DNA from 2 places in the Allocoprococcus similis genome. Region 2 is predicted to be linked to the other one. Evidence: riboswitches for the same ligand, from Rfam matches in the RefSeq annotation. Region 2 holds a riboswitch; the other holds the start of a gene.

Region 1 (7,609 bases), on a different contig from region 2:
GCACCGAAGAGACTTGCCAGTCTGGTGGATATCTTTGCCTGCGCATTTATTGCACTGATGCCACATGATGGTGGTATGCTGATGATTACGGCACTTGCTGATGTATCACCACTTAATGTACTGAAATATTCGTTCTATATGTTTGGACTGATCATTGCGACCTGCGTTACGATACAGTTCGGATTGATGGACAAGAAGAATTAGACAGGATGAAATTTAGAATATGAAAGATCTTACAAAGGGAAAACCGTCCACACTGATACTGGCTTTTGCGCTGCCGATCTTTTTCGCAAATCTTCTGCAGCTTACATACAGTCTTGTGGATACCAGAATTGTCGGAACTTTCCTGGGAGAGGACGCGCTGGCAGCTGTCGGCGCGACCACAACCCTGAGCAATCTGATCATAGGATTTCTGCAGGGACTTTCTGGTGGGTTCGCCATTATTATCGCACAGAAATTCGGTGCAAAGGATTATAAAAGTGTTAAGAAATCATTCGCAATGTCGCTGACCATGGGTACAGGAATTGCGTTATTTTTTACAGTATTCGGGCTGATTTTTCTACAGCCGATTTTGAACATACTGAATGTTCCGGCAAATCTGATGGGAACAGCAAAAAGCTATATTTTCGTAATCATCGCAGGACTTGTGGCGACCTTTCTCTATGATGCCTGTGCAGCTGCGCTCCGCTCACTGGGTGACACGGTAACACCGCTGGTGATCCTGGCAATTTCAGTTGCACTGAATATTATCGGAGATTTGTTTTTTGTTGTAGTACTGAAAAGCGGCGTACAGGGAGCTGCAATCGCAACGGTACTTGCACAGGCGATTGCATTTGTTGTCTGCTGGATCTACATGGTAAAGAGATATGAATTATTAAGACTTGGCCGGGAGGATTTTAGAGATCCAAATCCAACAATGGTGAAAAATATGCTTGGTGCGGGAATGTCTATGGGATTTATGAGTTCTCTGATCAATATTGGATCTCTGACACTTCAGACTGCGATCAATAAGCTGGGAACCGATTATATTGTGGCACAGACAGCAGCAAGAAAACTGACCGAAATGTTCATGATCATGTTTACCGTATTTGGAAATACCATGGCGACCTACTGTGGACAGAATCTGGGTGCCGGAAAGATTGACCGGATCAAAAAAGGGATCTGGCTTGCGATTTTTTATACCTGTATCTGGTGTACCCTTGTGATCGTGGCAAGTTACACGATCGGAGACAAGCTGGTCTATCTGGTAACAGGGACACATAATGAGAATGTGATCTTAAATGCGACCAGATATCTGAAATTTGATACGTTATTTTATTATGTAACAGCCGTGATCTGTGTGGTGAGAAATGCCATGCAGGGATTGGATGGCCATATTACACCGATCGTATCCAGTACACTGGAGATGCTTGGGAAAATTGTGATCGCATTTACACTGGTCCCGCATCTTGGATATACGGGTGTTATCATTGCAGAGCCGATCGTGTGGTTTATTATGGTAATCCCGTTGATCGTGCAGATTTTCCGGATGCCGGTGCTGAAGAAGGCAAACGGATAGATTTGTTTTATGATAATGAAGAAGAGGAGTTTTGTGTAATGCAAAACTCCTCTTGACATTTCGGGAGAGTAAGTTTCTTGACACTGCTCATAAGCCTGTGCTAGAATAGGCTTGTTTCAAAAAAATACATACAGATGCGTAAGGTGTCAATCAGGCAGAATGTCTGGATTGGTGAAAAGGGAAACAGGTGCAAGTCCTGTGCGAACTCGTCACCGTAATTTGCAAGCTTTGGCTGTTGTACCACTGGGAAACCGGGAAGGAAAGCCACAAGCGTCTGAGCAATCAGTCGGGAGACCTGCCTTTCGCAGTACGGGAACGGAAAGTTCATGCCACGAGTAACTGGCAGTACGAAAGACAGAGACTTTGGACTGATTCTGCACAGAGCAGAAGGTCAGTTTCTTTTTTGTACGCCCTCGTTATAGAATACGGGGGATTTTTTGTGTTTGCGAAAAATATGCTGTAAAGTGTGCGTGGAAATTTTTGATTCCTGAATGTATGACAAAAGTCAGGGAGGATCAAGATGAAAAAACGAGTATTAGTTGCATTACTTGCAACAGCACTTACTGTATCCATGATGGCTGGATGCGGAAACAAAAAGACCGAAGATACTTCTTCTGCAAAAACAGAGGAAACTTCAAAGGACAGCGATCAGGAGGCGGCAGACAAAGTGGCAAAGCTGATCGATGACATTTATGTACAGGAAAGAACAGATAAGACAGATGAACAGTGCAAAGCTGCAAAAGAAGCATGGGATAAGCTTACCGATGCACAGAAAGAGCTGGTAGAAGGCGAGAACGCTGACCCGGATTATTTCGGAAGAGATACAGGTGATGCATCGAAAGATGATCCGCTGAACGAAGATAATATTGGAGAAAATGAAATTCTGGTTGTAAGCTTTGGTACATCCTTCAATGACAGCCGTGCAAAGGATATCGGCGGTATCGAAAAAGCACTTCAGGCAGCATATCCGGACTGGTCTGTAAGAAGAGCATTTACAGCACAGATCATCATCAATCATGTACAGGCCCGTGATGATGAAAAGATCGATAACATGGATCAGGCACTGGAAAGAGCAATCGACAACGGGGTTAAGAACCTGGTCGTACAGCCGACACATCTGATGCATGGCGCAGAGTATGATGAGCTGACAGAAGCAGTTGAGAGTTACAAAGATAAATTTGAATCTGTAAAAATTGCAGAACCGCTTCTTGGTGAAGTAGGAACAGATGAGACAGCAGTTAATGAAGATAAAGCAGAAGTTGCAGAAGCAATCACTTCAGAAGCTGTTAAGACAGCTGGATTTGACAGCCTCGATGCAGCTAAGGAAGATGGAACAGCTTTTGTATTCATGGGACATGGAACTTCTCATACAGCAAAGATCAGTTACTCTCAGATGCAGACCCAGATGAATGATCTTGGTTATGACAATGTATTTATCGGAACTGTAGAAGGTGAACCGGAAGATACATCTTGTGAAGCAGTCATCGGAAAGCTTAAAGCTGCAGGATACAAGAAAGTAATCCTTCGTCCTCTGATGGTTGTAGCAGGAGACCATGCAAACAACGATATGGCAGGCGATGATGACGATTCCTGGAAGAGCCAGTTTGAAGCATCGGGAGCATTTAACAGCATTGATACACAGATCGCAGGTCTTGGTGGAATCGATGCAATCCAGCAGATCTATGTAGCACATACACAGGCTGCAATTGATGCAGAATAATATAAAAGAGGGAATTAGAATATGAAGAAAAAACTGTTAGTATTGGTACTTTCTGCTGTAATGGCAGTGGGAATGATGAGTGGATGCGGTGCGAAGTCAGACACATCGGATGGGGAAGCAAAGGTGGAACAGGAAGCTTCTTCAAAGGAAGACAAAAAGGAAGAGACACCAAAGTGTGAACTGGAAGATGGAACTTACACAGCAGAGTTCAAGACTGACAGTGGAATGTTTCATGTAAATGAAGCGAATGACGGAAAAGGAACACTTACGGTAAAAGACGGTAAAATGACGATTCATGTCAGTCTTCATTCCAAACATATCGTAAATCTGTTTGTTGGAAAAGCAAAGGATGCGAAAAAAGACGGAGCAGAGCTGCTGGAACCTACCACAGATACGGTGACATACAGTAATGGTGATACCGAAGAGGTCTATGGATTTGATATTCCGGTTCCGGAGTTGGACAAAGAGTTTGATGTTGCTCTTATCGGAACCAAAGGTGTCTGGTATGATCACAAAGTAAGTGTGACAGATCCGGTGAAAGTTGAAGAATAAATGGATGAGTGAAAGGACTGTTTTCCTGAAATGGAAAATAGTTCTTTCTTTTTATTTTTATAAGGTATTTTTCACGGAAATCAGGAATGTGCCAGAGAACATTATGAGTTTGTATATGAATCAGGACAAATCTATACTTTTATATGTCAAATAGTGTATACTAAGCGGTGAAGGGGAATGCGAAAGAGGCAAAACATTTTGTATATCGTAAAGGAAATAAGACACAGAAAGGAAGTTAAAATACAATGTACTATGTACCAGACGGCACGAAAGAGTGCGGATTTTATGAATGTAAGAAATGTGGCAATCGTTTTTTGTCTTTACAGACAATGAAAAGAATCCCTTGTCCGGAATGTGAGGCAGAGATCGACTATGAAATCGGACCGGACGAATCCATGGAAGATGTTTTTGATACGGCAGAATTACTGGAAAAGATCGTTGGTGAAGAAGAGGTTGAGAAGATGGACGGACTTCTCAGTCTTGCGATTACCGATGGAGATTGCAACTGGATTTAATTTTTTAGGTAAAATTGTTGAATGGTGGTCAGGATGAATAGTAAAAGAGGAAGAAAATAGATGGATATTCATGATTTGAAAATATTTCTGACGATCGCGCAGGAAGGCAGTGTTTCCAAAGCATCCAAACTTCTTTATATGACACCGCAGGGAACAAGTAAGGTACTGAAAAACCTTGAAACAGAAATGGGATGCCAGCTGTTTATCCGGGATAAGTCAGGGATGAAGCTTACAGAGAGCGGAGAAAGATTTCGCGAGTATGCGCTGAAGGATGTAGACGATTACTATCAGGTAAAGAAAGATATCCTGCATATCGAGCAGAGGCAGAAGAAGGTTGTTGATCTTCTGTCAGCATATGGAATCTTGCGTCTGCTTACGCCGGACTGTCTTGTGGCATTTAGGGAAAAGTATTCGGATATCGAATTCCATTACCGGGAATATCCGGATCTTCCAGTCGAACAGCTTTTTGCCGGTAATGAAGGAAATGTGGCATTTTCCATCGGAGATTTTGATGAGCATTTATATCAGGTTGTGCCGCTGGAAACATTTCCAATCAAGCTTCTGGTTAATGAAAAGCATCCTCTTGCACAGCGAGAAAGTGTCACAATTGAAGATCTGCAGGGAGAGCCGATGTTTATTGAGAGCAGTCAGTTCCATATCTATCACTTGATCACGGAAAGATGTGAGGAGGCAGGATTTGAACCGGATATTATTTTCCAGACCAGCGGTTTCAGTTTGTGCCATAAGATGGTGAAAGCAAACAAAGGAATCTCGGTTGCGGTAGATTTTGTCTTTGATGATATGCGGGAAGATGGTTTGAAACTGATTCCGTTTTCGGATGGAAATTATGAGTGGAAGGCCTGCATGCTTACCAGACGGGATGAAGAAGAGAACGAAGGCGTACAGTGTTTTCGGAAGCATGTGCAGGAATGGCTGCAGAAGATCCGCTCCGGAGAGATTATACGATAAGAAAAAAGTTGCTAAGAAGTAACGAAAAGTTGCAGGCGAGTCACAAACTATACAGAATGCATGAAAAAGCAGAGTATAGTTTGTGATTTTTTTGTCGACATTTTCGCTTAAATAGAAAGTAACTATAATAATGGAATATTTATAGAAAAAATGAATTTGAATAAAATGCACAAAAGAATATAATAATAATACATGGATGCTGGCAGAATATACAAATAATCGCGCCGGCACAAATATAATTTTACAGGAGGTTTTGAAAATGAATATTGGGGTAACAGAAATCAGTCCAAGAGAGGTACAGAGAAAGGCAGAAAAATGTTTTAAAGATGGATATTACTGCTGTGAAGCTCTGGTCAGCACAATCCGTGATGAATTCAAACTGGATGTGCCGAAAGAAGTTGTAGCTATGGCATCCGGAATGGCAGTAGGAGCAGGAAAATCCGGATGTGTCTGTGGTGCATTTAATGGAGGAATTCTTGCACTTGGAATGTTCTTTGGACGTACCGAGCAGGATGGACCGACTAACCCGAAGAGTATCAAATGTATGGAGCTTACACACGAACTTCATGACTGGTTCAAGAAGGCAAATGGTAAAAATGCGATCTGCTGCAGAGTTCTGACAAAGGAATTCAATATGGGACAGGGCGAACACAAAGAACAGTGCATTTATTTCACAGGACTTTGTGCTTGGAAGGTAGCACAGATCGTCTGTCGTGAGCTCGGCATCAAGAATCTGGATGAAATTGATGAACCGTGCGAAAGAAGAAAAATTGCAGATATCTAAATGAAGTGGTAACGACAGCCGCTTGATGAGAGAAAGGGAAAGAAACAATGAAAGACGTAATTAAGAAAGTACCGATTCCGCTTTGTGGAGTCATGCTTGGCGCGGCAGCACTTGGAAATTTACTTCAGAGCTATTCAGAAGGAATCCGTTATGTATGCGGTATATTCGCAGCATTTCTTCTGATACTGGTGCTTTTGAAGCTGATCATGTTCCCGGGAGCAGTGAAAGAAGATATGGGAAATCCGATCATGGCAAGCGTATCCGGAACATTTCCGATGGCACTTATGATTCTCAGTACTTATGTAAAACCGTTTATCGGAAAGGCAGCTTATTACATATGGCTTCTGGCAATCATTCTTCACATCATTCTGATCATATACTTTACGGTGAAGTTTGTTCTGAAACTTCAGATGCCGAAAGTATTTGCAAGCTATTATATTGTATATGTAGGAATCGCTGTAGCGGCTGTTACAGCACCGGCTTATGAGCAGCTTGGAATCGGAACCGCAGCATTCTGGTTTGGATTTGTAACACTGATCGTACTTCTTGTACTTGTAACCTATCGTTATGTGAAGTTTAAAGAAGTGCCGGATCCGGCAAAACCGCTGATCTGTATCTACGCAGCACCGACCAGCCTGTGTATTGCAGGTTATGTACAGTCCGTAACACCGAAATCATACGGATTTTTGATGGCAATGTTTGTAGTGGCAACTGTTATTTACATTTTCGCACTGGTAAAAGCAGTTGGCTATCTGAAGATGCCATTCTTCCCAAGCTATGCAGCATTCACATTCCCATTTGTTATCAGCGCAATCGCAAGTAAACAGACGATGGCATGCGCAGCAAATATGGGACATCCAATGCCGTTCCTTCAGTATGTAGTTCTGATCGAGACGATCATTGCGGTAGCACTTGTTGTTTACACATATATCCGTTTCATGGGAGCTATTTTCGGAGGAAAGAAATAAAAGATTTGACCGGATGGACAAAAAAGGGTAAACTTAAGTTTATCAAGAATATGTCGGATGAGGGACGTCCTAGACACCGCAAGGGGCCGAAGAAGCAAAGCGTAAGGTAAACATCTTCCTTTCGTGGAAACTGACAGGCAAAAAGGAAGGCGACCTGACGAATCTTTGGAGAGTGTGCAAAGAAAGCACCACCTACGAGGCTAGAACCAACTGGTAAAAGGACAGAGAAAACAGATGAACGATTTTTTCGTGCATCTGTTTTTTTCTGTCCTTTTTATATGGGCACTTATATGAGATGAGACTGTTAGCAGGCGGTATGTGGTGGTATACAAAAGTATTATCTGAGGAAGAAAGGAAAGGGCATTTTTTGAAAAAAATTTGACAGAAGAAAAGGAAAAGCAGGAGGAAAAAAGATGAGAATGATGCTTGTAGGAGCCGGTGCTGTCGGTGAAAGTATTTTAAAAGTAATGCAGTGGAGAGATCCGAAGGGAGAATGGCTGGAATATGTCCTGGTCTGTGATTATGATCTAAAAAGGGCAGAAG
Region 2 (7,609 bases):
GCCTGACCGCCTGTCACGGTAATCTTGGTACAACTGATGCTGACCTTTCCGGTTCCGCCTGACCAGGAGAATTTATCCGGTGTATAGACACCGTCTGCAAGTGTTGTTGCACTGTTTACACGGGCAGTTCCACCATTTAAATCTGCCTCGTATTTGGATTCTTTGTCCGGGATCTGGTTTGTTCCTGTATTGCCGGAAATGGTGCCGGTTCCGGAGTTGGTGTTCTGGCTGGTGTTATTTCCCTGGTTAGTGTTGCCATTATTATTGGTATTTCCATTTGCTGAGCCATTGCTGTCCAGATTTTTCATGCCTGCTGAGGCGAATGTAATAACATAATCATACCATTTCTTTCCTTTTTTGCCATATGCCGCGATCTGAATTCCTGTATCTAATAAAGAAACTGGAACTGTAAAAGTATGAACCCCATTCTTTTCTCCACAAGATATCCTCTTTGACGGATCAGCAAGCATTGCTTCTGCAGAGTTTCCCATATATACTTGCGTATATCCTGTTCCACTTAAAGTAAGTTCTGCAACCATCTCTCCGTTTTTGGATGTAAGAGTACAGTCTGTTACTTTGAACATAACCTGTTCTCCCTTAAGTGTTTTCGTGTCTACATTTACTTTATAAGTTCCATCACTTACCTGAACATATTTACTCATTCCTTCTGTCTTGAATGTTAATGTACGATCATACCAGTTACCACTTTTTTCCCCATGCGCTGCAATCTGAATCCCAGTATTCATGCTCTCCACTGGCACTGTAAATACATATTTTCCTTCTGCGTTTACAGAATACCCAATCAGTTGATCTTCCGAAGCACTTGCCGCAGCTTCCTTACTTCCCATATATAACTTATCGTATCCGGTTCCACTAAGTGTAATATCTGCCTGCATTTTACCACCAACAGAAGTCAGTACGCAGTTCACTACACGAAACATTCCACTATCTGAAACTGCATCAACATCCACCACATATTTTCCAGTATCCAGTACATTCTTGTCCTCATTTCCCGGTTTCTGGTTTTCGCCGCTTCCGGTTCCCGGTTTGCTCTCTCCTGAATTGCCTCCCTGTTCAGGATTTTCTGTGTCGTCTTTTTTATTTTCTGCTGACGATGAGATATGAAGCGTGTAATCTCCGTCTGCTTTCCTACTCACCCAACCTCTCTCTTGGCTATGTGGTACAAAGGCAACATCCGTTCCATCTGCTGACAATGGAAGTTCAAACGTAAATAAATACCCTTTGCTTGTTCCCGTTCCAACTATCGCCTTTTCGTCTTTCCGTTCAACTGTATCAGCTTTACTTCCAATATAAATTTTATTGTAAGTTGTATTCTCTGTTTTTATCGAAACTTTCAGGTGATCATTTTCTTTTACAACAGAAGACAGTCCAACCTTAAACATTGCAAAATCACTGGTAACATTTTTCGCTTCCTGCGCCTTCACTTCCCCGGCATTTCCCGCTGTTTCTTTCGACTTAACCTTCTGCTCCTCTGCAGCCTTCTCTTCGCTTTTTCCGTCTTCGCCCGCTTCTTTCTTCTCTGCCTCGGTTACATTCCCTGTTGTCGCATTTTCTCCTGCTTTCGGCTCTTCCTGACTCTTCTGATTCTCGTCCGTTCCCTGCCCGGCAGTCGTTTCTTCTTCCTGTCCAGTCACTTCTTCAGCCGGCTGCCCTGTAGCATCTGCCGCACCAATTTCCCCGTCCGTTACTTCTACGGTCTGCTGACCTGATTCTGTATTTTCTACTCCTGCTACTGCACTGTCCTCAGCGTAAGCATAAGAAACCGGTGTAACCGACATTGCAACTGCCATGAAAAGTGCAAGAAACTGTTTTGAATCTCTCTTCATAATCTAACTCTTCCTCCTGATGTCCTGATCTTCTGTCGCTTGACGGCTCGATGATGTACATTCGCCAAATTCAGCTCCTTGTGCAAGCACAAATATGCACTTGACTCATCGTATGCACAAAAAAATCTGCTTCCTTTTTCCTGAAAGCAGACTTCACCTACACCCTCTGCCACCGGAACTATTCTCCGTATATATGGCAGCACAAAAATCCTGCTTTCATACTCTGTATGAAGCAAGATATCATTTCTTTGTGTATGTAAACGCGCTTTCATCGGAAGCAATTTACTCTCTTTCAGCAGGTCTCCTGGCTTATGGATCTTAACAAAGCTGCACCTTCTCACATTTTTATGCAATGGCATGCCGCCGCTTTGCTCCTCATTTACAGTGACCGGATCGCTCAGGACTTTCACCTGATTCCCTTTTAAGCCGACCAGAAATTTTTCTGTCGGGCACTGAAAAAGTACCTTTATTTTTTCTTACTCACTATAACAGATATGTTTCTTCTTGACAAGAGTCATCTTTCCTGGTTTTTTCCCCTGTTTTTTCCGAACCCCATTAAAAATCCCGGAAGTTTTTGTTTCAAAATCGGCACCTTAATGACTATATGTTTATAATAATTTCATACCGCTCTTTTACATATTTATATATAGAAAGCGAAGGGTATCGAAATAAGCAAAAAAGTACCAGTGAATGTATGGAAATTCTCTAAAATGAAACAATGCAGCCGCCAGATCGACGACTGCATTGTCTTATGCTCTTTTTCATACAATTTTATTTTTTCGCTGCCTCAAAATTACGATGAAGTAATTCGTGGGTTTTACCTTTCAAAAGTCCATCATATAATGACAGAATCAGCGGATTCTCGTTCGACTTCTTGATCTGCGTATTGATATCGGTATCATACAGACCTTTGCTTCTGGCTACCCTGCTTCTCGGACCTGCCGGGACTGGCTGTCCGCCGCCCATGATACATCCGCGCCTGCATGCCATAACCTCAACAAAATCATAATGTACTTCGCCCTTCTGGATCTTCTTCATCAGCGCATCTGCATTTCCAAGTCCACTGACAACAGCTGCATGGATAGTACGTCCGTTGTAATCAAACTCTACTTCTTTCAGCCCTTCTTCTCCACGAACTCCACTGAATTTGATCTTATCCATTTCCACACGGTTATGTCCTTCACGAAGGCGCCTCAATACGGCTTCTGTCACACCACCGGTTACTCCGAAGATCACACCTGCACCAGATCCGATACCAAACGGCATATCGGATGCTTCGATCTCCAGATTTTCAAAGCGGATACCGGATTTCCGGATCATTGTGATCAGTTCTGTTGTAGTCAGTACATAATCAATATCCTGTTTTCCATTCGTAGAAGATTCCGGTCTTAAAATCTCTTCTTTTTTTGCAGTACACGGCATGATCGATACAGAGACAATTCTCTTTCCACCATTCTTTTCCGGATCCTTATAGTATTCACGTATCACAGAACCAAACATCTGCTGCGGTGAACGACAGGTTGACAGATTTTTTGCCAGATCCGGATAACGGTTCTCACAGAATTTTACCCATGCCGGACAGCAGGATGTAAATAATGGAAGGTTTTCTCCGGATGCAAGTCGTTCAAGAAGCTCTTCAGATTCCTCGATCACCGTAAGGTCTGCACCATAAGAAGTATCATAAACTTCATCAAATCCTAGGCGGTGCAACACATTGACGAGTTTTCCCATCACATTTTCCCCTCTCGGAAGACCGAACTGATCGCCGACTGCAACCCGGACTGCCGGTGCGATCTGTGCGATCACCTTTGTATTCTTATCTGCAAGAAGATCCCAGATCACTTCGATATTGGTATTGATACTGATCGCACCCGTCGGACAGACAACCCTGCACTGTCCACAGTTTACGCAGTCTGTCTCTGCAATCTTTTTGTTAAATGCCGGCGTTACCAGAGCCTTCGTTCCCCGGTATGCAAAATCAATCGCATTAACAGATTGTACGTTGTCGCACATACGGACACAGTCACCACAGAGAATACATTTATTCGGGTCACGCACAATTGACGGTGAACTGAAATCCAGTGGATACTGTTCTTTTGTATTTTCAAATCGGACGGTTGTAACACCCATACGGTGTGCCAGCGACTGAAGCTGACATTCTCCACTCTTGATACAGGTTGTACAGTCTCTGCAATGTGCAGCAAGTAAAAGCTCCAGGATCATCTTACGATATTTCATAAGACGCGGAGTATTTGTGTAAATGACCATCCCATCTCTTGGCGGTTCTGAACAGGATGCAAACGTCTTTCCTCTCTCATCTTCTACGGTACACAAACGACAGGCTCCATACACAGACAGTTCTGAATGGTAGCAGAGCGTCGGTATATCTATATCTGCATTACGGATGACAGAAAGTACATTCGGCTCATCTGTAAATTCTACCTTCCTTCCATCTATTGTCATATATCCCATGACTCATTCCTCCTATTTCTCGATATGAATTGCTTTAAACGGACACTGTTCCATGCAGGCTCCGCACTTGATACATTTCTCCTGATTGATATGATAAGGAGATTTCAGCACGCCTTCAATTGCGCCTGCCGGACAGTTTCTTGCACACTTTGAGCAGCCCTTACATATCTCCGGATCGATCTGGAATTTACGCAGATTTGAACAGACTCCTGTCCGGCAGCGTTTCTCGTTGATATGTTCCAGATATTCCTCTTCAAATGCATTCATGGTACTGATAACCGGCTTCGGTGCGCTCTTTCCAAGTCCGCAAAGTGCCGTACTTTCAATCATATCTGCCAGTTCACGAAGCTCGTCCATATCGGATGGTTTTCCATTTCCTGCCACAATACGCTCCAGGATTTCAAGCATTCTCTTTGTACCTTCACGGCAAGGAACACATTTTCCACAGCTTTCTCTCTGTGTAAAACTCATGAAGAACCTGGCAACCTCTACCATACAGGTATCCTCGTCCATGATAACCAGACCGCCCGAACCGATCATTGCCCCGATCTTCGCCAGTGAATCAAAGTCCATCTTACTGTCCAGCTGATCTTCGGTCAGACATCCACCGGACGGACCTCCGATCTGTACTGCTTTGAATTTCTTGTCATTCTGGATTCCACCGCCGATGTCATAAATAACTTCGCGCAATGTAATTCCCATTGGTACTTCGATCAGTCCCGTATTTCTTACATTACCGGTCAGTGCAAATGCTTTCGTTCCGGGACTCTCCGGTGTACCGATTCCTTTGAACCAGTCTGCACCATTTATAACGATCATCGGAACATTGGCATAAGTTTCTACGTTATTAAGAACAGTTGGTTTTGCCCAGAGTCCCTGCTCTACTGTACGTGGCGGTTTTACTCTCGGCATTCCACGTTTTCCTTCAATAGACGCAGTCAGTGCACTGCCTTCTCCACAGACAAATGCACCTGCACCACGGTTGATATGTAAATGAAAACTGAAATTGGTTCCTAGAATGTTGTCTCCTAAAAGTCCGATTGCCTCTGCCTGGCTGATCGCTGTCTTCAGTCTTTCAATCGCAAGCGGGTATTCTGCACGTACATAGATATATCCTTCCTGTGCCTGTACTGCATATGCCGCGATCATCATACCTTCAATCATACGGTGTGGATCGCCTTCCATAATGCTTCGATCCATAAATGCACCCGGGTCACCTTCATCACCATTGCAGACCACATAGCGGAGCTTTTCTTTCTGAGAAGCAACCTGCTGCCATTTTCTACCGGTACGGAATCCGGCACCTCCACGTCCACGCAGATTCGAATCATAGATTGTCTGGATCACTGCTTCCGGTGTCATCTCAAAGAGTGCCTTTTCGATTCCGGCATAAGCACCGACCGCCATTGCACCCTCAATATGCTCTGCATCGATATGTCCGCAGTTCTTCAGTACCAGTCTGGTCTGCTTTGCGTAGAACGGAATCTCTTCCTGTGACGGATAAGTCACTCCATCCATCTTGTAGAGAAGTCTTTCTACCGGTCTGCCACCCAGGATTGTTTCGTTATAAATCTCTTCGCAGTCTTCCAGTTTTACTTTAATATATAAATAATTATATGGCTCAATTCTTACCAGAGGTCCCATCTCACAGAAGCCATGACATCCACTCTTCATAACCTTTGTATGTGCGATTTCTTCCCCGATCTTTACTTCTACCCCTGTATGATCTTTTGTCAGTTCTTTTAACTTTTCATAAATCTTGCCTGATCCACTTGCCAGACATCCGGTTCCCCCGCAAACCAGTACTCTGCAGTCAGCCGATTGTTTCTTCTGACATTCAATACGATATTCCTTCAGTTCCGTTCTGTTTTCAATTTTCATTTTCTTCACCTCTCAGTTCTTCAAGAAGTTTGATTACCTTCTCCGGTGACATCTTCGGATGTACTTCATCATTAACCGTGATCGCAGGTGCAAGTCCACAGGCACCAAGGCAGGATACAGTCTCTACCGTAAAAAGCATATCGTCTGATGTATGCTTGTGCTCATTTAACCCCAGCTCTTTATACAGCGCTTCCAGAATCGGAATGGATTTACGCACATGACAGGCTGTTCCGTCACAGACCTTGATCACATACTTTCCTTTCGGTTCAAATGAAAAATTCTCATAAAAACTTGCCACACTGTACGCTTTTGCCTCTGTAATCCCGATCTGTTTTGCAACATAGGTAAGCAGTTCCGGTGGAAGATAACGGTATTCCTCCTGAATATCCTGAATGATCGGTATCAGTGAGCGTTCCTCCCTTGTATGCATGGCAATGATCTCATCCGTTTTCTGATAATAAGATGCATCTAACATTCCATTTCCTCCTTCGTCATATTGTACATTTTCTTCTTATTATTCTATTATTTTTATGACATTATAACATACATCTATAGTTTTCGTTTATACGTTTCATATATGATAGCTATATATTTTCCAATATATGATAATATAAGAGTAAAAAGTATTAGTATTTATGAATAGACGGATAAATGTGTACCCAGCTCCTCAAATGCACAAAAAAAGCAGAATAGATATATCTTGGTTCGATATATCATTCTGCTCTCATTTACATCATTTCACGAATTGTTTCTTTTAAATGCTCAATAAATTCTCTTTCATACAATTTTTTCTGATAACCCTTTTTGTAGATCAGCACATCCCGGATCATCTGTCCGGAAAATCCGGCATGCTTCTGCACCAGATTGTACTTTTTCCTTATTTTTTCCGGTACTGGCGATACCCACATATAACTGTTTTTTACTTCCCGTAAAATATCAAACTGACTTCCCCTTTCAAAAATATAAATTTTATTGTGTGGATGAAGCGACTCTCCATTCTCACTCAGCTCAGTGTATTCTCCGGTCGGAAGTTTCCAGTCCCCATGCAGGATTTCCACACCATCTTCCAGTTCTTCTCTTGTCTTTAACTCCCTCTTTGCAAGATCACCATCCGCAGAAGTTAGGATCACATACGGAAGCTCTGCTAAAAGTTCTGCATTCAGTCCTTTCAGATCAAGAAGCGACTGAAAATAAGATTCATTCTCGCACAGATACCGGATGATCCCCATAGAATACCCGTTCTGCAACACATTTTCAATGGCATGCATAGAACTATTTTCCTGAAATTCTGCTTTGATCGCCGTTTCCTTGCTCTGCATTCCAATAAACTCTGCAAATGTACTGGAAATGTAACTTGCCCTCGGAACAGTAATCTTAAATGAGAGATTTTCTTTCCCCAGATCACTGCA

The links. Region 2 has a riboswitch for cobalamin ahead of ACYQ5K_RS02985 (hypothetical protein). Riboswitches for the same ligand answer to the same signal wherever they lie in the genome.
Region 1: it holds a riboswitch for cobalamin, as region 2 does, so the genes downstream of both, ACYQ5K_RS01530 (sirohydrochlorin cobaltochelatase) here and ACYQ5K_RS02985 (hypothetical protein) in region 2, are expected to answer to the same signal.

Annotation. Positions count from the first base shown of each region.
Region 1 covers NZ_BAAHSG010000003.1:67,507-75,115, reverse strand. The annotation lists gene ACYQ5K_RS01540 (Na+/H+ antiporter NhaC family protein) at 1-204, shown strand, start outside; gene ACYQ5K_RS01535 (MATE family efflux transporter) at 224-1,558, shown strand; cobalamin riboswitch at 1,683-1,875, shown strand; gene ACYQ5K_RS01530 (sirohydrochlorin cobaltochelatase) at 2,079-3,278, shown strand; gene ACYQ5K_RS01525 (hypothetical protein) at 3,300-3,830, shown strand; gene ACYQ5K_RS01520 (FmdB family zinc ribbon protein) at 4,076-4,345, shown strand; gene ACYQ5K_RS01515 (LysR family transcriptional regulator) at 4,406-5,314, shown strand; gene ACYQ5K_RS01510 (C-GCAxxG-C-C family protein) at 5,574-6,098, shown strand; gene ACYQ5K_RS01505 (TDT family transporter) at 6,146-7,066, shown strand; gene ACYQ5K_RS01500 (saccharopine dehydrogenase family protein) at 7,480-7,609, shown strand, end outside.
Region 2 covers NZ_BAAHSG010000006.1:103,135-110,743, reverse strand. The annotation lists gene ACYQ5K_RS02985 (hypothetical protein) at 1-1,847, opposite strand, end outside; cobalamin riboswitch at 2,125-2,319, opposite strand; gene ACYQ5K_RS02980 ([FeFe] hydrogenase, group A) at 2,619-4,319, opposite strand; gene ACYQ5K_RS02975 (NADH-quinone oxidoreductase subunit NuoF) at 4,332-6,200, opposite strand; gene ACYQ5K_RS02970 (complex I 24 kDa subunit family protein) at 6,190-6,675, opposite strand; gene ACYQ5K_RS02965 (LysR family transcriptional regulator) at 6,929-7,609, opposite strand, start outside.